DNA from 3 places in the Enterobacter sp. PL_is514 genome. Region 2 is predicted to be linked to each of the others. Evidence: predicted binding sites of a transcription regulator. Region 2 holds the regulator's gene; each other region holds the start of a gene.
The links. Region 2 encodes Fur, which represses iron uptake genes when iron is present. Its sites were predicted from a motif close to ATAATAATGAGAACNACTATCAA; they were not measured.
Positions count from the first base shown of each region.

Region 1: a site for Fur is predicted at 1,662-1,684, ahead of AC0TNG_RS04990 (siderophore-interacting protein). Genes of this name have one in related genera too.
Region 3: a site for Fur is predicted at 1,645-1,667, ahead of feoA (ferrous iron transporter A). Genes of this name have one in related genera too.

Region 1 is NZ_JBVPGN010000027.1:189,387-192,666, forward strand. It holds gene AC0TNG_RS04980 (methyl-accepting chemotaxis protein) at 1-1,095, shown strand, start outside; gene AC0TNG_RS04985 (PadR family transcriptional regulator) at 1,092-1,586, opposite strand; gene AC0TNG_RS04990 (siderophore-interacting protein) at 1,733-2,497, shown strand; gene AC0TNG_RS04995 (DNA repair protein) at 2,498-3,280, opposite strand, start outside.
Region 2 is NZ_JBVPGN010000036.1:133,353-136,632, forward strand. It holds gene chiP (chitoporin ChiP) at 1-839, shown strand, start outside; gene chiQ (ChiQ/YbfN family lipoprotein) at 887-1,216, shown strand; gene fur (ferric iron uptake transcriptional regulator) at 1,313-1,759, opposite strand; gene fldA (flavodoxin FldA) at 2,049-2,579, opposite strand; gene ybfE (LexA regulated protein) at 2,735-3,022, opposite strand; gene ybfF (esterase) at 3,151-3,280, opposite strand, start outside.
Region 3 is NZ_JBVPGN010000029.1:60,894-64,173, reverse strand. It holds gene feoB (Fe(2+) transporter permease subunit FeoB) at 1-1,347, opposite strand, end outside; gene feoA (ferrous iron transporter A) at 1,377-1,604, opposite strand; gene AC0TNG_RS08800 (Tex family protein) at 1,892-3,280, opposite strand, start outside.

The DNA of each region.
Region 1 (3,280 bases), on a different contig from region 2:
CAGCAGGCTTATAAAGCGAAGGTGAAGGAGCTGATTACTATTCAAAACAGCGAGATGCAGAGTGCAGGGGCGCAGGTAGAAGGAGATTTCAGGTCTAACCGACTGCTGCTGATCCTGATCACGCTCTTTAGCGTCGTGGCAGGCAGCCTGATTGGCTGGTTTATCGTGCGCGCTATCACACGTCCGCTCGGCGAGGCGGTGCATTTTGCAAAAGCCATTTCAGAGGGCGATCTGACGGGCAGCATCACGCCGCACGGCAAAGACGAAACGGGTCTGCTGCTGCATGCGCTGATGGAGATGAAGACGCGACTGTTGGACATTGTGCAGCAGGTGCAAACCGGCTCGGAGAATATCTCCAGCGCAGCCGCGCAGATTGTCGCCGGGAACCAGGATTTGGCCGCGCGCACGGAAGAGCAGGCAAGTTCTGTCGAACAGACCGCCGCCTCGATGGAGCAGATCACCGCGACGGTGAAAAATACCGCCTCGCATACCGGGGAAGCGACCAACCTTTCTGCCGATGCCGCCACGGTGGTCAAAAACAACGGTGAGATGATGAAGCAGGTGACCAGCAAAATGCGCCTGATTAACGAAACATCGAACCGGATGTCCGACATTATCGACCTGATCGACGCCATTGCGTTCCAGACCAACATTCTGGCGCTCAACGCGGCGGTGGAAGCGGCGCGCGCCGGCGAGCACGGACGCGGCTTTGCGGTGGTGGCCGGTGAGGTTCGCCAGCTTGCCCAGAAGAGCGCGTCGTCTGCCAGCGAAATCCGTGAGCTGATTGAGAGCTCCACCAGCCAGACCCAGGACGGGATGAACCTTGTCGAAAAAGCGAGTGGGCTGATCAACGGGATGGTGGGCAACGTGGAGGAGATGGACGTGATTCTGCGGGAAATTCGCCAGGCCAGCCACGAGCAGACGGAAGGTATCTCGCAGATTAACAGCGCGATTGGCCTGATTGATGCCACCACCCAGCAGAACTCCGCGCTGGTGGAGGAGTCTGTGGCTGCGGCGGCATCGCTTAACGAACAGGCGATGCACCTGAAAGAGCTGGTACGCGTCTTCCGCGTGAGCGAGCACGCGCCGGCTTAATCCAGCTGGGAGATCTCCAGCGCCGCGCGGTCAATCACGCCGATAATCTGCTTAAGCTGCGCGTCGCTGAGCTCTCCCTGATTCACCTTCAGGTCTAACACCGCTTTGAAGTTATCCAGCGCCCGCTTCATCTGCGGGTTTTTGCGCAGCTGAAAACCGACGCTGCGCGCTTTTATACGCACCTGGATCTGTTCCAGCTGTTCCCGGTTTTCATCCAGCCAGCGCTGTCCTTCAGCGGTAATCGCAATGCGCTTACGCCCGCTCTCTTCTTCCGTAATGGTGATAAAGGACTGATCCTGAAGATAATCCAGGGTTGGGTAGATGACGCCTGGGCTCGGGGTGTAATTCCCCTGGGTCAGGTTTTCAATCTCTTTGATCAGCTCGTAGCCGTGGCTCGCGCTGCGAGTCAGGATATCCAGAATCACCAGCCGCAGATCGCCGTGGCCGAAAAAGCGCGGTCGGCGCCCGCCGCTGTCGTGTTCGTGTCGCATAACAGGTCCTTTAATTGATATATCTAAACTATATCTAAGATATATTCAGATGCAATCTAAAAGATCTTGCATTTTTCATTATTAGTAATCATTATCATTTGAAAATTGATTTAGATATATCGTATTCACCAGAAAAGGGTCTAAAAATGGCATCTACTCGTTATCCACAGCGTGTTCGTAATGACCTGCGTTTTCGCGAGCTGACGGTGCTCCGCGTTGAGCGCGCCAGCGCGGGTTTCCAGCGCATTGTTTTAGGCGGTGAGGCGCTGGAGGGCTTTAGCTCCCGCGGTTTCGACGACCATACCAAAGTCTTTTTCCCGGCACCCGGGACGACGTTTACGCCGCCGGTGGTCACCGATGAAGGCATCGACTGGGGTGACGGCGTGCGTCCACAGGCGCGCGACTATACGCCGCTCTACGATGAGGCCCGTCATGAGCTGGCGTTGGATTTCTTCATTCATGACGGCGGCATAGCCAGCGGATGGGCGATACAGGCGAAGGTAGGCGATAAGCTGACCATCGGCGGCCCGCGCGGTTCGCTGGTGGTGCCGGAGGATTACGCCTGGCAGCTGTACGTGTGCGACGAGTCCGGCATGCCCGCGCTGCGTCGACGCTTAGAGAGCATTGCGCAACTGCCGGTTCGCCCGGATGTGCAGGCGGTCGTGACGGTTGGGGATGAATCGTATAAGGACTATCTGGCGCACCTGAGCGCGTTCAACATCACCTGGGTGGTGGGCCACAGCGAGCAGGCAGTCGCGGACCATCTGGCGACGCTGACCGTTCCGGGGGACGATTACTTTATCTGGCTGACCGGGGAAGGGAAGGTGGTGAAAAGCCTGAGCCGTCAGTTTGAAGCCGACGCCATTGACCCGCAGCTGGTGCGTGCCAGCGCATACTGGCACGCCAAATAATCAGGCTGCCGAATCCAGCTGCGCTTCGCTCACCTGATGTTCGAGCGAGGCGCGGACCTCGTGCAGCGCTTTCTCCTGCTGAGCGAAGTACGCTTCCATATTATTGAGCGACGAGACCAGCAGCCAGGACTCCTCTTTCTCCAGTTCCGCCAGCTCGTTCACTAAAATGTCGATCTGCTCGCGGACCTGCGCCATTTTTTTGCGGATACGTTCCAGATCGTTCAGCCTGTCGCTGGCCATCAATGGCTCGAAGCCCTGTTGCAGACGGGCCACCAGCGAGCGAATGGCTTTCACATCGCCGCGCTGCTTCGCCTGGTTAAGCTGCACCATCATGCTGTTGGCTTCTTCTTTCAGATCGTCCGCCACCAGATCCGGGTGGCAGAGCTTGCTCGCCTGCCGCCAGAGACGCTTGAGTTCGTTCTGGTCTTCTTCCGAAAGATGCTTACCTTTGCGCAGCCGCACTTCGGCATCATGATGCTGCTCGCGATACTTGTCGTACTCTTCGTTCGCCTCGTCGCGCGCCTGACGCGCAGGCTCCTCTTCGCGCGTTAAGCCGCTCTCCAGCTCCAGCGCTTCGGCCAGCAGGTTGGCAATCAGATTGCTTTGCTGTTCCAGATGCTTACGCGCCTCAGCGGCCTGTACGGAATCGGCCGGGAGATCGCGCCAGCGCTGGGTGAGCGTCGCCAGCACCTCTACCGCCTGCGCCATATAGTGCTGGCAGCGACGGTAATCTTCCTCGCGACGACGCGCTTCCGCCTGCTGACGACGCAGGTTTAGCTCCGC
Region 2 (3,280 bases):
TGAGCTTCTCCTATATGTGGACCAACGAGTACAAAGCGCCTTGGCACATCGAGATGGACAAGTTCTACCAGAACGATAAAAAAACCAAAGTCGATTACCTGCACTCGCTGGGCGCGAAATACGACTTCAAAAACGATCTGGTGCTTGAAGCGGCATTTGGTCAGGCACAAGGCTATATCGATCAGTACTTTGCTAAGGCCAGCTATAAGTTTGATGTCGCGGGTAGCCCGCTGAGTACTAGCTACCAGTTCTACGGTACGCGCGATAAAGTCAGTAACGGTGGGGTCAATGACATTTATGACGGCACCGCGTGGCTGCAGGCACTCACCTTCGGCTACAAGGTTGGTCAGGTTGATTTGCGTCTGGAAGGCACATGGGTGAAGGCGGAAGGGCAGCAGGGCTACTTCCTGCAGCGTATGACTCCGACCTACGCCTCCTCCAACGGCCGTCTTGATATCTGGTGGGATAACCGCTCAGACTTCAACGCCGACGGCGAGAAAGCGGTCTTCTTCGGTGCAATGTACGACCTGAAAAACTGGAACCTGCCTGGCTGGGCGGTGGGCGCTTCTTACGCTTACGCCTGGGACGCAAAACCTGCCGATATGGCAACACCGGACGCATACTACGATCCCAACTATCGCCTGAAAGAGTCTTCCTACAGCCTGGATGCAATCTATACCCTGCAGGATGGCCGCGCGAAAGGCACGATGTTCAAACTGCACTTCACCCAGTATGACAATCACTCCGATATCCCGAGCTATGCGGGCGGTTACGGCAACATTTTCCAGGATGAACGTGACGTGAAATTCATGGTTATCGCCCCATTCACCATCTTCTGATAAACGCACCGGCGGGCTGAGTCCCGCCGGTATGGAGACCGTATATGATGAAAAAAATCGTAGTCGTCGCGTTGCTGGCATCAGGGCTGGTGGCGTGTGCTCAGACTCAGGCACCAAAAGAGGACTCCCGCCTGAAGGAGGCGTATAGCGCCTGCATTAATACTGCGGAAGGATCGCCGGAGAAAATTGAAGCCTGCCAGAGCGTGCTAAACGTGCTGAAGAAAGAGAAAGCGCATGAGCAGTTCGCGACGCAGGAAAATGTCCGCGTAATGGATTACCAGGCCTGTATCCAGGCGCGTAAAACCGGTAACGATCAGGAAGTGGCGAAGCGTTGCGACCAGATTTGGAAAGAAATTCGAAGCAATAACAGTAAGTAACTCGCTGTTATCATGCCCGGTGGCGCTGCGCTACCGGGCATTTTTTTAGGCAAAAAAAAGCCAACCTTACGGCTGGCTCAGAGTATGAACACTTGTTTATTTCGCGTCGTGCGCGTGGTCGTCTTCGCGGCAATCGCCTTCAGCGCAATGACCGTAAAGGTACAGGCTGTGGTTGGTCAGGCGGATGCCATGACGCGCGGCGATTTCACGCTGGCGTGATTCGATGGAATCATCGCTGAATTCAATGACCTTGCCGCAATCGAGGCAGATCAGGTGATCGTGGTGCTGCTGCTGGGTCAGTTCGAAAACAGATTTACCGCCTTCGAAATTATGACGGGTAACAATGCCCGCGTCATCAAACTGGTTCAGCACGCGATAGACGGTAGCCAGCCCAATCTCTTCACCCATGTCGATAAGACGTTTATAAAGGTCTTCCGCACTGACATGGTGATTGTCTGGACCCTGAAGCACTTCAAGGATTTTTAACCGAGGAAGCGTAACTTTCAGGCCAGCCTTCTTTAATGCGGTATTGTTGTCAGTCATGCGGAATCTGTCCTGTTGCTAAACGATTCACTTCTGTAGGAAGTGACAGAAAATGCACCTGGGATAATGCGTCTCATTATAGAACTGCCATGGCTAAATGAAAACTGCAAGTCTCAGGCAAAATATGCTTATAAAAATGGGGTATCACCAACAAACTTGCTCAATGGAAAACCACATTTATCAGGGAGACATTGTACAGGTCTGGGCGAAAAAGTTAAAAGATTGTAGCGATTAATTTAATCGGTTTGACCTGGGGCATGGGCGCAACCGCAGTTGCGCCGCGAAATAATCAGGCGTTCAGAATATCGTCCAGGTGCAGTTCTTCACGGATCTGCTTCACCCACTTCTCAACACGCTCGGCGGTCAGTTCTGGCTGACGGTCTTCGTCGATGGCCAGACCCACGAAGTGATCGTCATCGGCCAGGCCTTTAGACGCTTCGAAGTGGTAACCGGCGGTCGGCCAGTGGCCTACAATAACCGCGCCATTCGGCTCAATGATGTCGCGGATGGTGCCCAGCGCGTCACAGAAGTATTCGGCGTAGTCTTCCTGATCGCCACAGCCAAACAGGGCGACCAGCTTACCGTTGAAGTCGACTTCTTCCAGCGTCGGGAAGAAATCATCCCAGTCGCACTGGGCTTCACCGTAGTACCAGGTTGGGATACCCAGCAGCAAAATGTCATAGCCTTCCAGATCTTCTTTGCTGCTCTTGGCGATGTCATGCACATCAGCAACGTCTTTACCGAGCTGTTTTTGAATGTTTTTTGCGATATTTTCGGTATTGCCGGTATCACTGCCAAAGAAAATGCCGATGATTGCCATGAGTAAAATAACCTCTTGAAACTTAATAGTATGGTGGCGCAATTCGGCCACGGATAAGGGCAATAATAGCAGAACTGGCAACCCTGCGGAAACAGCTATCGCGCAGGACTGCACTCTGTGCTACATGAAAAGGGCGATAAAGGGGATTTTCAGACTTATGCCTGGCCGCGTAACGTTTCAAGCTGCGCGATCAACATCTCTTCAATGAGTTCACTGCGGCTGATATTTCGCGCGTCGGCCAGCTCGTTCAGCGCATCGACGGCGTCGGCGTTAAGCTTCAGTTCGACACGCTTAAGCCCACGATTTTTATCGCGTTTAAGCTGGTTGCGTTTATTGATACGCAGCTGTTCATCGCGCGAAAGCGGATTCGTCTTGGGTCGTCCCGGGCGACGCTCATTCGCGAACAGATCTAGTGTCGTACGGTCCGTTTGTTCTTTGGCCATGATTCTGAGACTTCGGGGGAAACACGCCGCCCTGCTAATGCCCGGGCGATAAGCGCGCCATCATACATCACCAAAAACGGCACGCCAACGACTGGACGCCTGCAGCCTTCCAGTCGCTCTCTTTTTAATCAATTTGCAGTATCAGCAAGATAGCGGCGAATGGCGCGCAGCACGGCGTCAGGTTTTTCCGCATGCACCCAGTGCCCGGCACCGGCAATAACGTGGGCGCGAGCCTGCGGGAATTGGGCCAGCAGCGTG
Region 3 (3,280 bases), on a different contig from region 2:
CTGACCAAAGAAGGCTGCGGCAAAGACCGCAAAGATTGCCAGGCGGGCACCGCAGGACATAAACGGCGCCATCATGATGGTCATCAGACGTTCACGCGGCGCATCCAGGGTGCGTGCGCCCATCACCGACGGCACGTTACAGCCGAAGCCGACGATCAGCGGGACGAAGGATTTACCCGGCAGGCCCAGCGCCTGCATCAGACGATCCATCACGAACGCGGCGCGCGCCATGTAGCCGGAATCTTCCAGGAACGAGAGGAACAGGTACATCATGCCGATCTGCGGCACCAGCGGCAGAACGGTGTTGATACCGCCGCCGATCCCCTGCGCGAGGAAGATGGTGAGCCATTCCGGGAAGTGCAGGGTGTAACCCACCCACTGGATCCCGTGGACGAAGACCGCGACGGAACCGGCGTCAAAAATCGGCTGCAGTGCGCCACCGATGTTAATGGCGAGCAGGAACATCACGTACATCACCAGCAGGAAGATCGGCAAACCGAGGAAGCGGTTAAGCACAACCTTATCTACTGCCGCCGTAAAGCGGCTGGGTTCCGCCGTCAGCGCGTTACTGACCACGTCGCAAATCGAGGCGATGGCCTGGTAACGGGCGTCGGCGATGTGCAGCGCCGGGTCGTCCAGCTCGTCGCTAAGCCGGGCCACCGTCACGTCCAGCTTATCGGCCGCATGCCCGGCGTAAGCGCGGCTGTAGATATCCCCTTCCAGCATCTGCAGTCCAAGCCACAGGCGCTGTTTCGCAGGCATGCTGTTGTCCATCTCCTGCGCCAGCAAATTGGCTTCGCGCAGGAGAGGCTGCGCGTAATGCACCAGCTCAATGTCGCGATTACCCGCGTGACGGTCAATGGCCAGCTTCAGTGCATCAATACCGCGAGCGCGCGTCGAGACCAGCGGAACGACCGGGCACCCCAGGCGCGCGGAGAGGGCATCGACGTCGATGCGCAGCTTTTGTTTCTCCGCAATGTCGAGCATGTTGAGCGCCACGATGCAGGGGATCCCCAGCTCCAGCAGCTGCAGCGTCAGATAAAGGTTACGCTCGAGATTGGAGGCATCGACCACGTTGATCAGCAGGTCCGCGTCGCCGCCAAGAATATAGTGGCAGGCAATCTGCTCATCGAGCGAGGTTTGCGACGAAATGGTGGTTAAGGAGTAGGTGCCGGGAAGGTCGACCAGCGTTACCTGATTGTCCGTTGTCGTGAACTGGCCCTCTTTACGCTCAACCGTCACGCCCGCCCAGTTGCCCACGCGCTGGCGGGCTCCAGTCAGCTGGTTAAAAAGCGTAGTCTTGCCGGAATTAGGATTGCCAATTAAGCCAATAGTTAACTTTTTCATTTTTTAGACTCACTGAAACCGCTGGCTTGTTATCGGGATAAGGCTTCGACTTCTATTAACGCGAGGTCTTTCTTACGCAGCACCAGATTCACGCGGCGGGTTTCGATATGAACCGGATCGCCTAACGGCGCTACGCGTACGACCTGAAAGGACGAGCCGGGCAGCATGCCCAGCGACAGCAGCTTTTGCCGATAGGCCGGGCTAATTTCGCGGGTAAAACCGGTAATCTTCCATGCACTGTCTGGAGTGAATTGCATAACGCCTGATTCCACGAAAGGTTAAATTATCTACTATGGGATGATAATGAGAATAGTTTTTATCAGCAATATTAAAACTGTGACGGAATGTTGTTTGCGATATTAATTTACGGCCTTTTTGACCTTGCTCAATATTTGCTGAAATGCCTGGAAAACGAAAAGGAGAGGATTTGTTAACGGGGTGATAATTGGTGGTTTAAATATGGATGTGCAATCGGTTTCATATATTACGGCACGATATTATTATTATTCCCTCTCCCCTGTGGGGAGAGGGTTAGGGTGAGGGTTTAGCGTTTCTTACCCATCGCTGCCGCCAGCGCATCCATCATCGCGCTGTTGCCTGCAGGCTGGGCATCACGTCCGCGCGGTTTTGCTGCTTTCGCGGCCGGACGCTGCTGCTCGCGGCCACCGCCGTTTCCGCCACGGCGCGCGTTGGTGTCACCCGGCTGTTCGTCCAGACGCATGGTCAGGGCGATACGCTTGCGCTGCAGGTCCACTTCCAGCACTTTGACCTTCACGATGTCGCCCGCTTTGACCACGGTGTGCGGGTCTTCAACGAACTTGTCGGCAAGGGAGGAGATATGGACCAGACCGTCCTGATGCACGCCGATATCCACAAACGCGCCAAAGTTGGTAACGTTGGTCACCGCGCCTTCCAGCACCATGCCGGGCAGCAGGTCGTTCATGGTTTCCACGCCGTCAGCAAAGGTCGCCGTTTTGAACTCAGGACGCGGATCGCGGCCCGGCTTTTCCAGCTCTTTGATAATGTCGGTAACGGTTGGGACACCAAATTTGTCATCGGTGAAATCAACGGCTTTCAGATTGCGCAGAGCGCTGCTGTCGCCCATGAGATCTTTCAGGGCCTGCTGGGTGGCGGCCAGAATACGCTCCACCACAGGGTACGCTTCCGGGTGAACGGTAGAGGCATCCAGCGGGTTATCGCCGTGGTTGATGCGGAGGAAGCCCGCGCACTGCTCAAAGGCTTTTGGCCCCAGACGGCTGACCTTCAGCAACTGCTGACGGTTCTGGAACTGGCCGTTCTCGTCACGCCAGGCGACGATGTTCTGCGCCATCATGCGGGTTAAGCCCGCCACGCGGGTCAGCAGCGGAACGGAGGCGGTGTTCAGGTCAACGCCGACGGCGTTAACGCAGTCTTCCACGACAGCATCCAGCTTGCGCGCCAGCTGCGTCTGGCTCACGTCGTGCTGATACTGGCCCACGCCGATGGATTTCGGGTCGATCTTCACCAGTTCCGCCAGCGGATCCTGCAGGCGGCGAGCGATAGAGACCGCACCGCGCAGGGAAACGTCCAGGTCCGGGAACTCCTGTGCCGCCAGCTCGGATGCGGAATAGACGGATGCCCCCGCTTCGCTGACGATCACTTTCTGCGCCGTCACTTTCGGGAACTGCTTCTGCACGTCGAGGTAGAAACGCTCGGTCTCACGTGAGGCCGTACCGTTGCCGATGGCAACCAGCTCGACGTTGTATTTTTCGCACAGCGCCGCCACTACCACGGCCGCTTTCGCTGCCTGGCCAGTGTGCGGATAAATGGTATCGGTAGCCACCAGCTTGCCGGTGCCGTCAACCACAGCGACTTTTACACCGGTGCGCAGACCCGGATCGAGACCCATGGTGGCGCGCAGGCCAGCAGGAGCGGCCATCAGCAGGTCGTGCAG